4 regions of the Alteromonas sp. BL110 genome follow, and region 1 is predicted to be linked to each of the others. Evidence: predicted binding sites of a transcription regulator. Region 1 holds the regulator's gene; each other region holds the start of a gene.
The links. Region 1 encodes sigma-54, which starts transcription at its own class of promoters, with help from an activator protein. Its sites were predicted from a motif close to GTTGGCACGNNNNTNGNNT; they were not measured.
Positions count from the first base shown of each region.

Region 2: a site for sigma-54 is predicted at 3,035-3,053, ahead of glnK (P-II family nitrogen regulator). Genes of this name have one in related genera too.
Region 3: a site for sigma-54 is predicted at 1,315-1,333, ahead of flhA (flagellar biosynthesis protein FlhA). Genes of this name have one in related genera too.
Region 4: a site for sigma-54 is predicted at 1,768-1,786, ahead of D1814_RS08905 (Tll0287-like domain-containing protein). Genes of this name have one in related genera too.

Region 1 is NZ_CP031967.1:915,606-921,121, reverse strand. Features, by position in the region: gene mgtE (magnesium transporter) at 1-411, opposite strand, end outside; gene D1814_RS03995 (HPr family phosphocarrier protein) at 586-858, opposite strand; gene rapZ (RNase adapter RapZ) at 858-1,703, opposite strand; gene ptsN (PTS IIA-like nitrogen regulatory protein PtsN) at 1,789-2,232, opposite strand; gene hpf (ribosome hibernation promoting factor) at 2,246-2,533, opposite strand; gene D1814_RS03975 (RNA polymerase factor sigma-54) at 2,564-4,045, opposite strand; gene lptB (LPS export ABC transporter ATP-binding protein) at 4,119-4,844, opposite strand; gene lptA (lipopolysaccharide transport periplasmic protein LptA) at 4,847-5,392, opposite strand; gene lptC (LPS export ABC transporter periplasmic protein LptC) at 5,361-5,516, opposite strand, start outside.
Region 2 is NZ_CP031967.1:1,319,591-1,325,106, reverse strand. Features, by position in the region: gene D1814_RS05760 (DUF808 domain-containing protein) at 120-1,043, opposite strand; gene D1814_RS05755 (AraC family transcriptional regulator) at 1,211-1,951, shown strand; gene D1814_RS05750 (hypothetical protein) at 2,023-2,877, opposite strand; gene glnK (P-II family nitrogen regulator) at 3,120-3,458, shown strand; gene D1814_RS05740 (ammonium transporter) at 3,491-4,738, shown strand; gene ggt (gamma-glutamyltransferase) at 5,006-5,516, shown strand, end outside.
Region 3 is NZ_CP031967.1:609,678-615,193, reverse strand. Features, by position in the region: gene flhB (flagellar biosynthesis protein FlhB) at 98-1,222, shown strand; gene flhA (flagellar biosynthesis protein FlhA) at 1,389-3,488, shown strand; gene flhF (flagellar biosynthesis protein FlhF) at 3,518-4,927, shown strand; gene D1814_RS02720 (MinD/ParA family protein) at 4,933-5,516, shown strand, end outside.
Region 4 is NZ_CP031967.1:2,023,311-2,028,826, reverse strand. Features, by position in the region: gene D1814_RS08910 (cytochrome ubiquinol oxidase subunit I) at 1-720, opposite strand, end outside; gene D1814_RS08905 (Tll0287-like domain-containing protein) at 1,084-1,704, opposite strand; gene D1814_RS08900 (sigma-54 interaction domain-containing protein) at 1,857-3,224, shown strand; gene D1814_RS08895 (hypothetical protein) at 3,287-3,697, shown strand; gene D1814_RS08890 (TonB-dependent receptor) at 3,770-5,516, shown strand, end outside.

The DNA.
Region 1 (5,516 bases):
TTCTTCACCGTAAGACAGCGCTTGTTCTGCACGAACGCGGTCTTGTGCATCCATCGAATCGAGAATGTCTGCCAATACAGGTTCAGGAAGGCTGCTTAGCGTTTCAGCTAAGTCGTCGGTATCCATTGCCTCAAGTGCATCTACTACATTAGCAGGAAGCATTTTGGTAATGATACCGTTTCGTACATCGTCAGAAAGTTCTTCTAAAATATCGCCATGAAAGTCGCTATCAATTAACTCCCACAACTCATCTCGGGTCCTGCTAGGACTAGATTCAAGAATATGAGCAACGTCTGAAGGGGGGAGCTCAAGCAGAAGCTTACGTACAGAGACAAATTGACCGTTTATCAATGCCGCGTTAAGTGCGCGTAACTGGGTTTGTACGTATTTAGAAACAAGCGCTTCTGCCATAAGGCGTTATTCCTACTAAGCTGAGATGGAAAATAGAGGCTATTTAGCCTAAGTATGCGTAGAATATCGCAATTCTATAAAGTCTGTCATGATAATTGCGCAGGTTCTACGAGAGAATCTTGTATAACCGTACTAACTGTTGATTAATTCAACAAAGGGAAGGTAGATTGGTCGCTATTCGTCTTCGTTAAATTTGCCCTCTATGAGCTCCTCAATGGCAGCGAGTGCATCCACCGCGTCATCGCCATCGACGATAACGTCAACCTGTTCGCCCTGGTGACTTTCCAGCATCATCAAGCCTAAAACGCTGCTCGCATCTGCTTCTTTATCACCTTTTTTCAAAATGATTTTGGCATCAAATTGATTAGCAAGCTTAACCAATTGCGTGGCCGCTCTGGCGTGTAAGCCCAACTTATTGACGATTGTTAGCGTTTTCTGAATAGTCATCACTGGTTAAGCTCTCTGTGGCGTATTTGAACATCAGGATGTATTTCACTGAATGTTTTCGACAAGGTTTGGGCAATATAGACAGAGCGATGTTGGCCGCCAGTACAACCGATAGCCACAGTCACATAGCTTCTATTGTTACGCTCTAAATGGGGAAGCCATGTGGTCATTAAGTTTTGAATTTGCCAAATGAATTTGGTGACCACGGGTTGTGAGCCTAAAAATACCTCTACGGGGGCATCTAACCCAGTAAGGTGTCTAAGGTCAGGTTCCCAATGAGGGTTAGGCAAAAAGCGCGCATCAAAAACATAATCCGCGTCTTTAGGTATGCCGTGTTTAAAGCCAAATGACTCAAACACCAATACGAGGCGTGAGCTCTTTTTACCTAGAATACGTTCTCGGATCAGTTCGGCTAGTTGATGTATCGTCAGCTTATCTGTATCTAGGTATAAATCAGCACGTTCAGTAATAGGGGCAAGCAGCGCGGATTCTGCTTTAATGGCCTCTGATAGTGACTTATTTAACTTGGCTAAAGGGTGAAGACGGCGAGTTTCACTAAACCGCTTAACAAGCACATCGTCGCTCGCGTCAATGTACACTATGGTCATCGACCAAGAAGAAGGAAGGTAGTCTAGAATCTCTACCAGGTCGTCTGGATTTTTGGGAAGATTCCTAACATCAATACTTACCGCAACTTGGTCGTATTCATCAACAACAGTATGGGTGAGGGTGGGAAGCAAATTTACTGGGATATTATCAACACAGTAATAACCTAAGTCTTCTAATGCGCGAAGTGCGACAGACTTACCAGACCCCGAACGACCACTGATTATGATCAGCTTCACCTAAATTCTCCCTTATATTCTGGGTTTTATCACATACACGCTGTTGAATTGAGCGCTTATCTCGTGATGTATAAGCGCATATTATTTAACTTAATGCAGAAATAATCTCGTCGCTAGTTGTCGCACGACGTATTGTTTTAATTGTCTCTTTGTCGCTTAGCTTACCGGCAACGGTAGCCAATGTTTGAAGGTGTCCTTCGGTTTGCTCTTCAGGAACGAGCAGCGCAAAAAATATATCTACAGGCTTTTCATCTAGGGCATCAAAGTTGATAGCTGGTGTGCTAGTTACAACTATTGCTATTACCTTTTCAAGACCAGCGAGGCGACCGTGGGGGAGTGCAATGCCGTTGCCAATACCCGTGCTACCCATACGTTCTCGAGCCATTAAGCTATTTAAAACGGTTGCCTGGTCGATGTTATCGTTTTGCTTGGCAGCGATATCAGCGATGATCTCAAGAATTCGCTTTTTACTATTACACTGAACCGCACACTCGGTGCGGTCCAGACTTACGATGGCTTGTATATCCATGCTCAATTAACTACTAATGTTTTTTCAGTTTTTCCTTATGCTTGATTACCTGCCGGTCGAGTTTATCAACCATGCTGTCAATCGCCGCATACATGTCGGTATTTTCTGAGGATGCGAATACTTCAGCGCCACTTAAATGAACGGTCGCTTCGGCTTTTTGATTTAATTTTTCAACGTTCAGGATGACATGCACATTAGAAATGTGATCAAAGTGACGTTCAAGTTTGCTGAACTTCGTATCGACATAATTACGCAAAGAGTCGGTGATTTCGACATGATGACCAGTAAGGTTGATTTGCATATTTCGTCTTCCTTATATTGTTGAGCCCGTTTAAATAAGGCTCTTGCGTTGGTTCGACGGCGGGATCGATAACGATTCCCGGTATTTTGCTATTGTTCGCCGAGCGACTTTTATGCCTTGCTCAGCCAACAACGAAGCAATCTTGCTATCACTTAGCGGCTTACCAGGATTTTCCGCAGCCACTAACTTCTTGATCAATGCCCGAATCGCTGTAGATGAACATTCACCACCTGACTCGGTTGCAACGTGGCTTGAGAAAAAATACTTCAATTCGAAGATACCACGGGGCGTATGCATATACTTTTGCGTTGTCACACGCGAAATAGTCGATTCGTGCATATCTACCATTTCTGCGACATCATTAAGCACCATTGGTTTCATCATTTCCGGGCCGTGCTCAAAAAAACCCATTTGCTGCTGCACAATGCAATTTGCAACCTTCATTAAGGTATCGTTGCGAGATTCAAGACTCTTGATGAACCACTTAGCCTCTTGCATGTGTGAGCGGATGAATTGTGAATCGCTACTGTTCTTAGCACGGCGACTCATGGCTGCGTACTGTTGGTTTACGCTTAATTTAGGCAGGCTATCGGGGTTCAGCTCAACCACCCAACGGCCATTTTTCTTAGTTACTGAGACATCGGGAATAACGTACTCAGGCTCTTTAGTAACTAAAGCACTACCTGGGCGAGGATTCAAGGTTTGAAGTAAACGCATTGCTTCACGTAGCTGATCTTCTTTCAATCGGCTCTTACGCATTAGCGTGCGATAGTCTTTACTGCTTAGTAAGTCTGAATATTCCTCAATAAGCTGCTTCGCTTCAGTAAGCCAAGGTGTGTCCTCTGAAAATTGGCGCAATTGCACCATAAGACATTCTTGCGGCGTACGAGAACCTGATCCAATAGGGTCGAACATTTGAATGCGTTTAAGCACGCACTCTATTTCGTCCATCTCAATAGGCTCTTCTAAATCATCGTCGTTGACAGCTTCTAAGATATCGTCAAGGGTAACAGTTAAGTAACCTGATTCATCAATGGAATCAATGATTGCTGTGGCAATGGCGCGGTCGGTATCTGAAAAATGAGTGAGGCGCATTTGCCAAAGCAAATGCTCTTGAATATCTTCGGTAGTCTCACCTTGGAAAATCTGTTCATCATCATTAGATGGACCCGGTGCGGGTGCAGAAGAAGCGGAATAATACTCATCCCAAGTGCTGTCGATAGGTAGCTCATCGGGAAGATCATTCTTCTCTAGTGCATCACCAGCTTCAAGCGTATCGCTTGAGGCAGAAGCAGTCGCTTCAGCACCACTATCATCACTCTCGACATTGTTCTTTTCTACTGGCGGCTCGTCGTTACCTTCTTCCACCTCAAGTAGCGGATTAGAGTCGAGTGCTTCTTGAATCTCTTGTTGGAGATCAAGCGTAGAAAGCTGCAGAAGCTTGATGGCCTGCTGCAACTGAGGTGTCATTGTAAGTTGTTGGCTAAATTTTAGCTGTAAAGATGGTTTCATCTACGTCTTATTTAAATGCTCTAAATTGAATATACCAGAGCGAAACTGAAAAATGACAATTCGGTTACACTAACTATAGCCTGAATTGTTCGCCTAGGTATACATCCCTTACTTTCTGATTACTTAAAACCTGTTCTGCTGTTCCTTGCGCAATAAGCTCGCCATGACTCACAATGTACGCTTTTTCGCAAACATCCAATGTTTCGCGCACGTTATGGTCCGTGATAAGGATACCAATCCCCCTATCGCGAAGATGCTGTATTATCTTCTTTATATCATTAACTGATATTGGATCAACACCAGCAAATGGTTCGTCTAACAAAATAAATTGTGGTTTTGCTGCCAAAGCTCGAGCAATCTCTACGCGACGACGCTCTCCCCCCGACAAACTCATCCCCGTACTATTACGTATATGGTTGATATTAAATTCATCAAGTAGGGCATCTGCTTCTTCTTCTTGCTGTTGTGAATTTAAATCTTTACGGGTTTGCAATATGGCCATGATATTTTCATGTACCGTAAGCTTTCTAAAAATTGATGCCTCTTGCGGGAGGTAGCCTATACCGCGGCGTGCACGCTCATGCATAGGCTGGTGAGTAAGTTCATTATCATCAATTTCAATCTTACCTTTGTCTAAGTTGACCAAACCTACAATCATGTAAAAAGTAGTGGTCTTACCAGCGCCGTTGGGGCCAAGAAGACCTACAATTTGTCCAGTAGACACTGAAAGGCTTACATCGCGAACGACTTGTCGTGATTTATACGATTTAGCAAGGTTTTTAGCGCTCAAAGTTGCCATTGCTATTCATTGTCCTCGTTGTCATTCTTAGATGATGTCTTACGAATGGTGTCCGGGGTAAACACTGTGGTTACACGACCTTCACCATCTTTTCCGGCGCCACCAGTGGCAAGTAATTGTTCAGTGATCATATCGAATGTAATCTTATCACCTTGCACTTTGCTGGTATCTTGCTGTAGTTCAGCGTTGCCCGCCAAAGAAATAGTACGATTGACCACCTCATAACGAATTTCATTGGCTTTTGCTGATACTGGCGTGCCGTCTTCTAATGATTGAGAATAACTTGCAGGAGTCCCTCGGGCGATAAATATTTCGCGGCCGCTGCCATCTGTAGCTATAACCTCTACTTCATCAGCTTTGATTAGGAGTGAACCTTGAGTAATAAGTACATCTTCCTTGTACAGCGCAGTTTTATTTTTACCATCAATAAACTGAGTATTTGACCCTATCTTTATGGGTTGTGAAAAATCTTCTTCACTGGCTAGTACTGCACCGCTAGCGATGGCAAGTATAAGACTAGTTGCTAGGGGAATAAGTCGTTTGTACATGATCTAAAAGCTCGTATTCTTGTGTGCGTAAATTCGCGTTAAACCCATTACTTAAAATAAGGTATTGCGTACCCAGTATCTCAACGGGTTGATCAGATGTCATTTGTTTCGTGTCTAAATTTAT
Region 2 (5,516 bases), 400 kb from region 1:
AGATTAAGTGCTAAACGGAGGGGCAGCGGTACAGAAAGCCGCGACGCCCTCGCTTAAAAGAGAAAGTGAAAAAGCAAAGTAAAAAGACTAAACAAAAAGGTAAAGCACAGAGCACGGCCCTAGGATTTTTTGCCTTTGAATTTCGAAACCATTGTCACAGCCAGCGCAATGACCACACCCGCAGCAATACCAACCACACCATCAGCGAGTATAGACATAACTAGCGAGGCATCTGGGACAAGCGCAGTAAACCAGTCGGTAAAAATATGTAAAAAGCCTATGCTGTGAGTAAGGATTCCGCCGCCCACCAAGAACATAGCCACCGTACCCACTACCGCAAGGGTTTTCATTAGTGCGGGCGCGGCAACTAACAATGCTCTGCCGATAAATCGTTGAAGGCTGTTCATTGAACCTGTTAATGACTTGCGAAGCATGTAAAGGCCCACATCGTCCATTTTAACTAAGCCCGCGACTAGTCCATATACGCCAAGTGTAATGGCCAAGCTTAGTGCCACTAACACACCAATTTGCGTTGTAAGCGTTGCATCTGTCACGGTACCTAACGCAATAACAATGATTTCAGCAGATAATATGAAGTCGGTGCGAATAGCGCCTTTAATTTTATCTTTCTCAAATGCCACCATATCCACATTTTCGTGGGTAAGTGCCTCTATTCTGGCTTCTCGTGTTTTTTCCTCATCTTCGTGGGGGAGGTATTTATGCAGCAGCTTTTCTGCCCCCTCAAAACATAAATATAAACCGCCTAGTACCAAAAGGACGGTTATTAGTGAGGGAACAAAAGCACTTATGGCTAACGCGGCGGGAACCAAAATGGCTTTATTGATAAGTGAGCCTTTTGCTACCGCCCATACAACGGGTAGCTCTCTATCTGCTTTAACACCTTGAACCTGGTCGGCATTCACCGCTAAATCGTCGCCTAAAACACCCGCTGTTTTTTGTGCAGCGACTTTTGACATGGTCGCGATGTCGTCCATTAACGTTGCTATATCATCAAGTAGGGCAAGTAAGTTAGCTGCGGCCAAAGTGATTTTCCTTGTGTTCGTTGTTATAAAGTGTGCTGTTTTTATATTTCACTAACATAGCGAATCGGCAAGCGATAAGTAGTTGCGGCATACAAAGAATACGCGCAGCATATTACCTTTGGCAACTTATGTATAACGAGACATCAGAGAAAAAGGCTGGAATCAGTGTGAGTAACGATAGAGAAATAGTTGAAGCAACAGAGTTACCCTCGCTTTCAGTTCGTTCTTATGCCAGAAAAGCCCGTAGACACGCACACCCTTTTTATCAATTAGTATTGCCCGTAAACGGGCATATAGAAATAGTACAAGACTATTTTACAGGCAGCGTCGGTGTAGGGGAGGGAGTGTGTATTGCGCCACTCGAAGTACATAGTTTTAGTGCAAACGAAAATGCAAAGTTTGTGGTCGCCGACTTACTTTCAGTACCGGTACAGTTGCAAGACAAACACCATCCTATTTTTCAGGTTAATACCGCCCTTCAAGCTTTCTTAAGTTTTGTCGAAGTGCAGTTAACGCATTACGCTTTTTACGGGCACGATGAAATGACCGCGTTATTTCAGGTATTGCTGGCAAAAAGCGAGGTGGGCACGGGAGCAGACAAGCGAATCACCCAAGTAATAAGTCATATACATGGAGACTTAGGGACATCGCATACGTTGCAGTTGCTTTCAGAGATGGCTTGTATGGGAACCACACAGTTCAAAACTCGGTTTAAACAAGCCACTGGGCTTAGCTTACGTGATTACCTAGTGAAGATAAGGATGGAGAAAGCCAAAGCGCTTCTTAGAAATACCGATACGCCTATGTCGAGCATAGCTCAAATCACGGGGTATGAAGATGTTGCGGCATTCAGTCGTCGGTTCAAAGCGTATTTCGGGCAACCACCAAAGTCTTTTAAGAGGAAGTAATACGCCTTGCTAAAGGGGGCCCTCGCCGGATATGGACAAATTAAAAAAAGCACAGAAATAATTAATACGGCCTAGTTTCGATTTTCCTCTAGGGGTAATTTATTAACTCTGGCGTCTATAAAACGTTTGTGATCGTCCATTTTGGTGCATTTTAAGGTGCCACCGGCAATCCCACTCAATATCGCCAAGGTTTTATTGGTCGTACTGCTACAGTTTACACGTTTTGAAGGACGTCGATTTTCATTAGCTTGTATTTGCTGTGTGCTTGGCCCGCTGAGTACTGGGCTATTTTTATGCTCTTGAAACGCTCTCGCTGCTTGTTCAGCTTCTTCAGAGACTTTGTCACTGTGGTACTTTTCAAAGTAATGGGCCGCACCATCTTTTGCCGATAGATTCAACGAGCCAGCGCGCCGATTGGCATCTTTTGAAGTAGTGGGCGTTGGTAGCACATTGGTCGGTTTACTTTCTACGGGGACTTGCTGTATGTCGGGCTCAGTAACTTTCTGCTGCTTTGTTTCAGGAATTTCAGAAAATTTATCTTTACTATCAGTTGCTTCAGTGGTTTGAGTGACATCTGACTTCAACTTAATTTCTTGCCTTTCTGAGGAAACATCGACTGCTTGAGTGTCTTCTGTTTCGGCTTGAACCGAGGGGCGCGGAATTGGAGGGTAATAAAGTCTGGCACTAATCTCGGGCGTTCGCTCTAAAGCATTTACTCGCACTTTTTTATCGTTGATTGTCAACTGAGAAAGTATGACTACCACAATGACCCCAATAACATGCGCACTACCCGAAATTAGTAGCGGCCGCCACGCCGTTTTTTTTGCAACGGAATGGTACTCAAAGCTGCGTTCTGGCGCAATAAAAGAGGGGGTGATAGTCGTCATAGTAAACAACAGACCATCCGCGCTACCGAATAGTTCCATCCTAATTTCACCGCACTTTTTAGTCACCTTACCTCAGTTATTCCTTTATCCGCTTCATTGTTGGGCATTTTTTACCTTGTGCACCATAAGTGTGCATTATTTTTGTGCATGACCTGGCTGTTTGTGATTATGTCTATGATTTGTATGGGGAAACATTTATGGCATGGCTCTTGGTTTATCTTCCCGTAGTTGGAAACACGACCATAAATCACAGAATAACCAAAACAAACTGGGAGCAACTCATGAAACTAGTCACAGCGATCATCAAGCCGTTCAAGCTAGATGATGTTCGTGAAGCCATTTCAGAAATCGGTATCGACGGTCTGACCGTCACCGAAGTGAAGGGCTTTGGACGTCAAAAAGGACACACTGAACTTTACCGTGGAGCGGAATATCAGGTCGATTTTCTACCTAAAGTCAAACTGGAAATTGCTGTTCAGGATGATCAAGTAGAGCGCCTGGTAGAAGCCATCGTTGGCGCTGCCAAAACAGGCAAAATTGGAGACGGCAAGGTGTTTGTTTATGACCTTGAACACGCCGTTCGTATTCGAACTGGTGAGTCGGATAGCGACGCGCTGTAAGCCACAACGATATATTTGCGGAGAAAACCATAATGGAAATCACTTTTGAACTTGGGTATGCGCTAGATACCTTTTATTTTCTAATCTGCGGTGCACTGGTTATGTGGATGGCTGCAGGTTTTGCGATGCTTGAAGCCGGTCTTGTTCGAGCAAAAAATACCACAGAAATTCTAACTAAAAACGTGGCACTATTTGCAATTGCTTGCACCATGTACATGATCTGCGGCTACGGTATTATGTATGGTGGTGGCGACTGGGGTCCATTCCTAAGCGGGATCATGGGTGATGGCGCGACAGGTGTAGCTGAAGATCCAGCAACATACGCACCTTCTGCTGACTTCTTCTTCCAAGTAGTTTTTGTTGCTACAGCAATGTCTATCGTATCTGGTGCGGTTGCTGAGCGTATGAAGCTTTGGGCATTCCTAGCATTCGCAGTTGTTATGACAGGTTTCATCTATCCAATGGAAGGCGCTTGGACGTGGGGCGGCGAAGCGGTATTCGGTATGTATACCCTTGGCGACCTAGGTTTCTCTGACTTTGCCGGTTCTGGTATTGTTCATATGGCCGGTGCGGCTGCGGCGCTTGCTGGTGTGCTTGTACTTGGTGCCCGTAAAGGTAAATACACTGCAGACGGTAAAGTAAACGCGATTCCAGGTGCTAACCTGCCGCTTGCAACTTTAGGTACATTCATCCTTTGGATGGGTTGGTTTGGTTTTAACGGTGGTTCAGTACTGGCTACTGCAACAGTTGAAAGTGCAAACTCAGTTGCAATTGTATTTATGAACACGAATGCTGCAGCTGCAGGTGGTGCTATTGCTGCACTTATCGTAGCACGTATTCTATTCGGTAAAGCTGACTTAACTATGGTACTTAACGGTGCGCTAGCTGGTCTTGTTGCTATCACGGCGGAGCCATCTACACCAACGCCTCTTCAAGCTACTCTATTTGGTGGCCTAGGCGGTATCCTAGTAGTGCTTAGCATTGTTGCACTAGATAAACTTAAGATTGATGATCCAGTGGGCGCAATTTCAGTTCACGGTGTGGTTGGTCTACTAGGTCTAATCCTTGTACCTTTCACAAATGACGGTTCAAGCATCTCTGGTCAGCTAATTGGCGCCGCGACTATCTTTGTATGGGTATTCGTAGTAAGCCTAGTGGTATGGCTAGTGATTAAAGCGGTAATGGGTGTACGTGTGAGCGAAGAAGAAGAGTTCGACGGCGTAGACATGAGCGAGTGTGGTCTGGAAGCATACCCAGACTTTACAAGCGGCCGCTCGTAAGAGAGTCTCGATTAGGCAAATGAAATAACAATAATAATGCCTTATTACTTCGTTTAAGCCCCGCAGTTGCGGGGCTTTTTTCGTTTGAAGTCATGTACTTTTTAGTTGCTATAAGACTAAAGAAAAGGGCCTAGGCGTAAAGTGACAATAACGCTACACTATGTTTAAAAATGCTTAGGTTTTAAAATGCTTAGGTTTTAAAATGCCTAGGTTTTAAAGGGCTTAGGCTAGATTTATCAACGGCAATGTTTTAGTAAAAGGATAGTTATGACTGCATGTGTGCGACTACTGCCTTTGATATTGGCTTTTTTCAGTATCAATTGTTTGGGCTATGACAGAGTAACGGGGCAACCCTTTGCAAGTCGCTCAGAAGTTATTGCAAAAAATGGCATGGCAGCCACTAGCCAACCATTAGCTACGCAAGTGGCTTTGGATATTTTAAAGCAAGGTGGCAGCGCGGTTGATGCGGCTATTGCGGCCAACGCAATGTTAGGGTTGGTTGAGCCTACGGGTAGTGGTATTGGCGGCGACTTATTCGCTATTGTGTGGGACGCAAAGGAAGAAAAGCTGGTGGGTTTAAACGCTTCTGGCCGTTCACCCAGACAACTTACCAAAAAGGTCTTTGCCGAACGCGGTCATCATCAAATACCCAAATTTGGGCCCCTGCCCGTGTCCGTCCCTGGAGCTGTGGATGGTTGGTTTGCGCTACACGAGAAATTTGGCAAGCTGCCCATGTCAGCGTTGCTCACGCCATCTATCAAATATGCCCGTGAAGGGT
Region 3 (5,516 bases), 310 kb from region 1:
ACCGCATGGATGCGGTGGCGGAGCTCCCATGGATGGGTTCACTGCGTGCTTGTTAGTCGTCCTGCCTCTCTCGCAACAGAGATGAACATAATCGAGCATGGCAGATTCAAGCGAAAAAACAGAAGACCCCACGGGGAAAAAACTCGATGATGCCCGAAAAAAAGGGCAGCTGGCCCGTTCCCGTGAACTATCCACAACTTTAGTGCTTATTGTTAGCGCCTTTATGTTTTTGTTCGTGGGTGAATGGGTTGCTGAATCTGTTTTCAAGCTTACCCAGCGAATGTTTATTCTCTCTCGCGACGAAACTTATGATACTACCCACATGTTTGGCGCTTGGGGCGAAGCTTTCTCAGCGGTAGGCCCTGCCGTGTTGCTTTACATGGTGGTAGCCATGATAGCCGGCATCTATGGCTCTATTGCGCTTGGCGGTTTTAACTTTACCTGGGAAGGCGCAAAGCCCAAGGGCTCCAAGATGAGCCCAATTCAGGGTTTTAAGCGAATGTTCGGCATGAACGGCCTAGTTGAGCTTTTAAAGTCCATCGCTAAAGTTGTGGTTATCATTAGTATGGCTATTGGGGCGCTGTTGTTCTTCGAAGATGAAGCGCTGCATTTAGATATGGAGCTTTATCCGGGCAACCTGTTTCACGCTATGGACATACTTAAATGGGCATTTCTCATTTTAGTATGTGGTATGATTCCCATCGCGCTTATTGATGTGCCTTATCAAATGTATAAGCACAACAAAGAAATGAAAATGACCAAGCAAGAGGTTAAAGACGAGCGCAAAAATGCAGAAGGCGACCCTATGGTGAAAGGTCGTATACGCCGCTTGCAGTATCAGGCTGCAACTAAGCGCATGATGCAGGAAGTACCACAGGCGGACGTAGTAGTAACTAACCCGACTCATTTTTCAGTAGCGATTAAGTATGACGAACAGGGTATAAGAGCACCTGTTGTCGTGGCAAAAGGGGCTGACGAACTGGCGATGCATATTCGAAAAATTGCTACTGCCAACGACGTACCCTTAATACCTTCTCCTGTACTCGCTCGTGCCATTTTTTATTCGACAGAAGTAGACGACGAAATTCCTAACGCCTTATTTATGGCGGTGGCTCAGGTGCTAGCGCACGTTTATCAGCTTAAAGCTCATAGGGCAGGGAAGGGCAAACGTCCTAAGCCACTTAAGCGAGATTTGCCTATACCTCCAGAATATCGTCGCTAAGCGACTGTATTAGCGCGGATTTTTCCCGCCTGTTTAAACATGGCGTGCACTTCTTAATCTATTAGCTGTACTTAAATACTGCTTCGTATAAAGCTGGCACGTTAGTTGAAAACTCTATTGAAGATTCACGTAAAGCGTCAATTTTCTGATAGAGAGACACCCAGCCATGCAGTTATCCGGTTATCTTCAGCGGTTCGATAAAAATCAGCTGCAAAATTTTACCAGTGGTTTAGGCGCGCCTATTGTCCTTTTGGCAATCATGGGAATGGTAATACTACCCATGCCGCCGTTTTTACTCGACGTATTGTTCAGCTTTAATATTGCGCTTTCTCTCGTCATTATTTTGGTGGCGGTACTTACCCAACGCCCTGTGGATTTTGGTATTTTCCCACTTGTGCTTCTAATAGCGACAGTTCTGCGTCTGGCACTAAACGTTGCGTCTACACGAGTTGTACTGCTTTACGGTCACGAAGGGGGAGATGCGGCAGGAAAGGTTATTGAAGCCTTCGGTGCGGTTGTTATTGGCGGTAACTATGCAGTGGGTATAGTCGTCTTCGCTATCCTTCTTATTATTAACTTCAAGGTAGTTACCGCTGGTGCTGGTCGTATATCTGAAGTGAGCGCTCGCTTTACCTTGGATGCTATGCCAGGTAAGCAAATGGCCATTGACGCCGATTTGAACGCAGGCTACATAGACCAAGACCAAGCGCGTCAGCGTCGTGAAGAAATAACGGCAGAAGCCGACTTTTACGGGTCGATGGACGGTGCATCAAAGTTTGTAAAAGGTGATGCAGTTGCCGGTCTTTTTATCATGCTTATCAATATTGTTGGCGGGTTATTTATTGGCATGATTCAGCACGGTCTTTCTTTTGGTAACGCCATAGAAATCTACACAATTTTGACCATTGGTGATGGTTTGGTAGCGCAGATACCTTCATTGTTACTTTCGGTAGCAACGGCGATTATCGTTACTCGAGAGAACGAAACCCAAGAAATGGGCAAAGAGATCCGTGGGCAGTTAGGAAATAATCAAGCGCTTTATATTGCATCAGGCGTGCTTTTCGTCATGGGTATTATACCGGGCATGCCTCATATCGCATTCTTGGGTTTTTCATTTTTGATTGCGGGCTTTGCATATTGGCAGACAGTTCAAGCTAAGAAAAAAGCTGCCGAGCCTCAATTACCAGAGAACATTACAAAAGATGAAACACTTGCGCCTGAAGTAAAAGAACTCGGTTGGGATGATGTTCAGCAAGTGGATACCATAGGTTTAGAAGTAGGTTATCGCTTAATTCCCCTTGTTGATAAATCCCAAGGTGGCGAGTTGTTGACACGGATTAAAGGCGTGCGTAAAAAGCTTTCTCAAGAACTGGGATTTCTTATTCCACCTGTTCATATTCGCGATAACTTAGACTTAGAGCCTAACACTTACACCATCGCTATGCTTGGCGTTACCATAGGCGATTCCGTTATTAGTCACGACGAAGAACTTGCGATTAATCCTGGACAAGTATTTGGCAAGCTAGAGGGGCGAGCCACTAAAGACCCTGCGTTCGGGCTAGATGCGGTGTGGATTAAGCCTAATAAGCGCGAGCACGCGCAAACTCTTGGTTATACAGTTGTTGATGCTGCTACAGTAGTCGCCACCCATTTAAGCCAATTACTTTCCAATAACGCTTATCAGTTACTAGGCCATGAAGAAGCACAACAGCTTCTAGATATGCTGGCCAAACAGCACCCTAAATTGGTTGAAGGTTTAGTGCCCGATATTTTGCCGCTTAGTACAGTTGTGAAAGTGCTGCAAACCTTGCTATTTGAAGGCGTGCCTATTCGCGATATGCGCACTATTGTTCAAACCCTTAGTGAATACGGTACACGCAGCCAAGACCCAGATGTACTGGTGTCTGCGGTGCGTATTGCACTTAAGCGTCTAATCGTTCAAGAAATTACCCAAGGGGCTAAAGAGATACCTGTCATAACCTTGGCGCCAGAGTTGGAACAGATGTTGCACCAGTCCCTTCAAGCAGGTGGCGAAGATGGTGCTGGTATTGAACCAGGTCTGGCAGACAAGCTGCAAAAATCATTGCAGCAGGCCAGTCAGCAGCAAGAGTTAGAAGGAGAACCTGCGGTACTCCTTACCTCAGGCATGCTACGACCCGTTCTGTCTCGCTTCTTAAAGTATTCTGTCGTTGGGCTGCATGTTCTTTCATACCAAGAAGTGCCTGATGACAAACAAATAAAAATAGTCAGTTCGGTCGGTCAATAATCTGACACTGGGTGATTGGAGAGGTTGCAATGAAAATTAGACGTTTCTTCGGCAAAGATATGCGTGAGGCGCTAAGCCAAGTTAAAGCTGAGTTGGGCAGCGATGCGGTGATCATGTCGAATCGCAAAGTCGCTGACGGCATCGAGCTTGTAGCAGCCTACGACAAAGAGCCTGAAGCTAAGCTTTTCACGCCTAAGGCGGCACCGCAAGCTGCGGCAAAAACGCCTGGCCAAAAGTCTGTGCCTAGCTTAAGTGAAATTATTGGTGACGACGGTCCTGACAGCTTAAGAGCGTTGCTGGAAAAGCAGCATGGTGGAAACGCAGAAGCCAGCAGTTCTGCCCAACCAACACAGCCTATGTCAGCGAACGCTAAGCACGCCAACGAAATTGCATCTCACTTAGATTTTTCAGAAGCGTTTATCGACGACCTTGGCACACAATCGCCAGCTCAAGATGTTGTCGAGCAAGAGACTTTTCCTGAGCACCAGGCGTCAAGTATGGGTGAAACACCAGTATCTCAGTCTGCTGAACTGGCTCAAATCAAAGAAGAGTTAGCTTCACTTCGCGACGTATTACAGTATCAAGTTGCGGATTTGATGGAAGCGAAGAATAAGCGTCAAAAACCTGTTCATCAATACTTGGTCACGCGATTAACCGATATGGGTTTAAGTAGTGCACTTGCAACACAGCTTATTAGCTACACACCGGCTCATTACAACGAACGTGACGCATGGGTATATCTTCTTAACCTATTGGCTAATCGCATAAATGTGACCGGAAACGATATACTTAGTTCACAAGGTGCCGTTGCGCTAGTTGGGCCTACTGGTACAGGTAAAACAACCACTGTTGCAAAGTTGGCCGCCCGCTACGCGCAGAAATACGGTGCAGAATCGGTGGCTATGATAACCATTGATACGTATAGAATTGCAGCCTATGAGCAGCTCGCGACATACGGAAAAATTATTGGCTGTACTGTGCGAAAAGCGCAAACTAGTGAAGAACTTGCAGATTTATTGTTTCAACTTCGTCATAAGCGACTAATATTGATTGATACAGCAGGTTTTAGTCAGCGTGATAGTCGATTAATTAAGCAAATTAAGCAGTTCGACAGTGGCCAAATGCCAAAAGTTAAAAAATATTTGGTTGCGCAAGCCAATACGCAATATCCGGCTTTGCAGAGAATCATTCAAGCGTATGACGATATTGAACTAAGTGGCTGTATTTTCACAAAGTTAGATGAGTGCTACTCTTTAGGAGAGGTACTTAGTGCAGCGGTTGAATACCAACTACCGGTTAGTTATGTCACCGATGGTCAAAAAGTGCCTGAAGACATTAAGATTGCAGAAGCGAAATCTTTGGTTTCCGCTGCTGCAAAGCTTTATAAAAAGTACGGTTTGAATCATACTAGTGGTAACAACGCAATTAAAACAGCATAAGCAGTATGATTGACGATCAAGCGAGTAGCTTAAGAAAAATGAAGCAATCACGGTTAATCAAAGTAATCGCCGTCACTGGTGGTAAAGGTGGCGTAGGTAAAACAAACATTACACTTAACACTGCTATCGCCATGGCGAAGCAGGGCAAGCGTGTAATGGTTCTTGACGCGGACCTTGGTCTTGCAAACGTAGATGTGATGTTAGGCCTACGAGTTGAGAAAAACCTATCTCACGTACTCTCTGGTGAGTGCACGTTGGACGAGGTTTTAGTAACCGGCCCTCACGGTATTAAGATTGCTCCTGCCACGTCTGGTACCCAGTCAATGGCAGAACTTTCACCCACACAGCACGCTGGCTTGATAAGAGCGTTTAGCGAGCTGCGTTCTCAAATAGACGTATTAATTGTCGACACCGCGGCTGGCATCTCAGATATGGTATTAAGCTTTTCTAAAGCATCCCAGGATATCATGGTGGTGGTTTGCGATGAGCCAACATCGTTAACTGATGCTTATGCGCTGATAAAAATCCTTAACCGTGAACACGGTGTTTTTCGCTTTAAAGTTGTGGCCAATATGGTTCGCGATGTGCG
Region 4 (5,516 bases), 1.1 Mb from region 1:
ATCACCCAACACAATAACTGATAAGGTCGCCGCTAAACCAAAGCTCGCGGCTATAGCGAATGAACGACGTGCAAAAGCGATGTGTTTATGATTAAGCAGGTAATAGCTTGAAATGGCTAATACGAACATAGCGCCGGTCACGTAACCTGCAGATACCGTGTGAACAAACTTAACCTGTGCAACCGGGTTGAAAACAACTTCAGCGAAGCTGGTCATTTCCATGCGCATAGCTTCAAAGTTAAATTCAGCGCCTACTGGGTACTGCATCCAACCGTTAGCAATTAAGATCCATAATGCTGAGAAATTTGAGCCAATCGCCACCAGCCATGTAGCCATAAGGTGTTTAACCTTAGACATTTTGTCCCAGCCAAAGAAGAACAAACCTACGAAAGTAGATTCTAAGAAGAACGCCATCAATCCTTCAATAGCCAGCGGTGCTCCGAAGATATCGCCCACATAGTGAGAATAATATGACCAGTTCATGCCGAACTGGAACTCCATGGTTAAGCCAGTAGCTACCCCAATGGCAAAGTTAATTCCAAACAGCTTTCCCCAAAACTGGGTCATTTGCTTGTATATCTCCTTACCTGTCATCACGTAAACAGATTCCATAATGGCAAGTAAAAAGCTAAGCCCTAACGTTAAGGGTACAAAAATAAAGTGGAACATTGCAGTTAATGCAAATTGCCACCGCGATAGTTCTATTAACGTATCGCTCATGGGTTATCTCCCTTGTCAAACAGGTGCGCTAAGCACATGAAATAAAAATAGTTTGTATAGTATTCAGTGGGATAATTGCTGAACTTTCAGCTTTAGCAGCATTGTTAGAGCACGGTCTGTGCCACTCGCCAAATTTGTTTCACTTTAAAAGCAAAGCTTGGTCGCAGAACGGCATTTGCGTACGCTGCAGAGGGATTATTCCATGGTGGAAAGTTGAGCACTTTGATCTATCGCAATAATCTAATATGAAAATTGCGTCATTTTTGTCAATGGAGAGACAAAAATGACACTAATGTAAATGGGAGGAAAGTGCTAAGTACCTTGTCAGTGGGACACTGAGGAGCTAAGTTAGAAAAATTACCGCTATTTAGGTCGATATGTAAGCGTAAAAGCACCGCGCAAATCACCAACTTCAAATCCCGTAGCTTGGTCATCAGGGTAATGTTTAGCAATAACATCTTTCACAGCAGGGGCTATATTAGTGCCATGGCACGCCATACAAATTTGACCTTGTTCAATGGCCATCATATAGCGAAATTCACCGCTTTCATCATCATACTGATATGTGTCTAAAGGCCTTTTAAGCGGTTCACTAGTTAGCTTGTTTTTCTCTAAAAGACTAGAAAAATGCGCTAGCTGTTCTCGCTCCCAATCATCGGGCGCATTACCCGGGTTACGTACTTTGAGTGAAGTACGCCCTATCACCCAACCATTCTTGCTTAGGCTCTCAGCAATTGGTCCTGCGGCTAATTGGCACTCTTCTACGCCCGCTGTTAAACCACCAGATTTTATAGCCTGTTGCAGTCGCGTTTTTAATCCAGCGCCAAGCGCTTTTACGTGCTCTTTAGCTTGTTTAATTTTTATTTGAACCTCGCCTTCTTGCGCATCAACATTAGTCATTTGAGGCTTTTCAGCGAGATTACAGCCGCTTACTGTTGCGCTTAATATCGTGCTTAACGCCATTAAAGCCACACATTTATTCATAGAGTAACGCTCCTGATAACTGAGTTTATGGCCACTCGGGCCAAGTCATTTATCTCAAACAGTGAACAAGCTTTGTGCCAGTATGTTAAATTGATGGGATAAAATTAGAATTAACTAATACGCTGACAGTGAACATATCAATTGTACAAGCAATGATAGATGCAATAGACAGACCCGCTATTTTCATCAATCAAAACTATATTATTGAGGCGGTTAACGCGCCTTACAGAGACACGTACCCCGTTAATATTAAGTTAGGCTATAGCACCTGCTATCAGGTATCTCATCGCAACAGCAAACCCTGTGATCAATGCGGCGAGCAGTGTCCCATGCAGCAAAGTAAGACGACTGGACGAGCGGCGAGCGTGGTACATATTCACTCCACCAGCGAAGGTCAAAGTTATTGCGATATTTTGATGCGTCCAATATTCGATGGGAATGGCGATTTATTAGGTTATTTAGAGATTTTAGATAAGCTTGCATTTGCATCTAATCGCCCTGCAGCAGGCAAGATAATTGGCGAGTCAGAAGCATTTAAAACTATGCTTAATAAAATAAATCGCGCCGCAAATTCGGATATAGCGGTATTGCTACATGGAGAAACTGGGACAGGCAAAGAGTTGGTCTCGCAGGCATTACACTCTAACAGTTGTCGTGCAGATAAGCCTTTTGTTGTAATTGAATGCACTGGACTGTCTGACTCTTTGCTTGAAAGTGAGCTATTCGGTTATGAAAAAGGTGCCTTTACTGGCGCTACTTCAAACAAAAAAGGGTTAGTAGAAGCGGCAGAAGGCGGCACCCTATTTTTCGATGAAGTAGGTGATATACCCCTTGCCATGCAGGTTAAACTACTAAGATTGTTTGAGACCCAAACCTATCGCCCAGTGGGTAGTGTAGTATCCAAGAAAGCTAACTTCCGTTTGGTTTGCGCATCGCATAAGAATTTGAAACAAATGGTAGAAAAAGGCGAGTTTAGGCGCGATCTTTATTACCGAATTGCAGGCTTTCCTATTAGCCTTCCGTCTCTGCGAGAAAGGCAATCAGATATTGCGCTCATCGCAACGCACTTTTTAGCCCAGTCGCGAGAGAAAAAGCGTTTCAGCAAAAAAGCACTAGAGAAACTGAGTAGCTATTCGTTTCCGGGCAATATTCGCGAGCTACGTAACATCGTGGAGCAAGCCATATTATTTGCCGATGAGCCCGTAATATACGAGTCAGACTTACCTGACCTTGACGATGATTTTACAGGCGAAGACCTCAGCCTAATGACCAGTACTATCAGTTCAAAGGCAAGTAGTAATGGCAAATACGTTCGTAAAGTGAATGTTAAAGGGTCAGAATATCCTGCGAATGAAATTATGACGCTAGAAGATGCCGAACAGACTTATCTTGCTGAGGTTTGTACTGCTTTCAAAGGCGATATAAACCAACTTGCGGACCAGTTAGGCGTAAGTACACGCACCCTATACCGGAAGTTACAGAAAGCAGGTATTAAAGCTGGTATTAATGAAAACAATTAATCAGTGGAAATAAACTGTCGTCACAGGCTATGATAAAAGTGCGCAATTTAAAAAGATAAAAAATGTCGATTAAACGCCTTATAGCCTTAACACTTTGCCTTTGTATGCTTTTGCAAAATGCATTAGCACTCGGCCTGGCTTCGCATACTATGCAGCATGCACGTAAAATGGTGGGCGACGATATTGAACTTATTTGTACTGGCAACACCATGCGATACATATCGCTTAGTGCCACAGAGCTTAAAGGTGAATTTGTATTTATAAGCCCCGAGCTGCTAAAAGCGCCTGTCGAGCATGTAGATTGTACCAATGGCACACTCGCAGACCTTCCTCATATTGATAATGTACCGGTAGATTCAATGGCGGTGCTATCCCTTGTGCGCTATCGCGCCTTAGTATCTCGCCTTGCAGCAGCGCCTTACACATCATTTGCGTTTGCCGCCCCGCTTGGCCGCGCTCCACCCATTGCATAGCAAAACCTAAAAAACACACTTAACGCGCATGGTTTAACCGTGCATATAGTTCGTTTATTTAATGGAATTGTTATGAAGTATTCTTTACTGGCATTCGCTGTTTCAGCTGCCTGCACATCTGCACACGTTTATGCAAACACATCTGAACTTATTGACAGCGCTTCAACAGAAGTGATTACAGTTATCGGCTCTTCGCTTAATGATAATACACTAGAAATTGAGCGCGAAACGGTGACTGCCGCAACCAATATAGACGCTGATTTTGGCGATCAGTTAGCGCAACTACCTGGCGTATCCGTTTCCCGAAACGGGCCGGTTACAGGCCTTATCCAATACCGAGGGCTGTTTGGCGATAGGGTCGGCGTATCCATCGACGGTGTCGATATAGCCGGTGCGGGACCTAACGCCATGGACTCGCCCTTATCCCACGTACTGCCAGAGCCAGGGCTTACCGCCACCTTGTATCGCGGTATTGTACCGGTGAGTGCTGGAGTACAAACCCTAGGCGGCAAGCTGCGTATTAACGCAGATGCAGCATCCCTTTTTGCTCTAGAAAGCGGTATTACTGGCAGTGTAAATGCCAGCTTAATTAATCCGGGTAGCGGGCAACAATACCAGGGCAATATGCTTTACAAAGCGGAGCAAGCTTTCATTAGCGGCGCTTTCATGCACCAGCAGCGTAATGAGCGAGAATCGGGTGATAACACTGTTATACCCAATAGCCACTACCAAAGAAACGGCGGAAAATTTAGACTTGGCTATGAATGGGGAAAACACCAAGTCGATGCAAGCTATCAACAGCTAAACACCAATGAAAGCGGCACACCAGCGCTCGCCATGGATATAGGTTTTATCGATGCAGCATGGTACCGACTAGGTTATCGCTACAACGCCAGCGACGCAGAGTACTTTGCTATAAATTGGTTTGGCAACAGTAACCAACACGCTATGGATAATTTTTCACAGCGCATGGTAATGTCAGATGATATGGCAAGAGAAAATAATGCTGACGCTATCGCTCAGGGATTGGATGCCAAGTACGTTATGCCGTTGGATAGTGGCGAGCTTGAACTGGGCGCTTATCTACACCACAGCCGAAACAACTCTGTAATTACTAACCCAAATAACGGTATGTTCTTTGTAGATAACTTTACTAATGTACAAAGAGATACCGCGAGTATTTATGCCCAATGGACACTAAACAAAGAAGATTATTCGTCTACGCTTGGTGCGCGATACACCCGCGTTAATATGGAGGCCGGAGAAGCGGGTTCTAACATGGTGATGATGAACCCAGCAGTTGCTACGTTAGTCAGTAATTTTAACGCCGCTGACCGTGACGAAAACTACAGCATGTTAGATATAGCTGCTACCACCCGATACCATGCAAGCGACTCACTCGATATCGTACTTGGTATGTCTCAGAAAAATCGTGCTCCTACCTATTTCGAACGTTATACCTGGCTACCTCTTGGCATCTCGGGCGGCATGGCTGACGGTTTTAACTACATAGGTAACCTTGAATTAGACAATGAAACCGCGCGCAAACTAGATGTGGGTATTGATTACAGCTATAAAAATTGGACTATCTCGCCCCGCCTTTTCTATCAAGATATAGAAGATTACATCACGGGATCACCTAGTACGAATATGGCGGCGAACATGGTGTCCACCATGATGGCTGGTACAGAGCCGTTTCAGTGGACGAATACCGACGCGGTTATAAAAGGTGCGGATATGACGGTGCAAGGCCAGCTTACCGATAGCCTGAGTTTGCGTGCAGTAGCAACCATTCAGCATGGTAACCGTGATGACATTG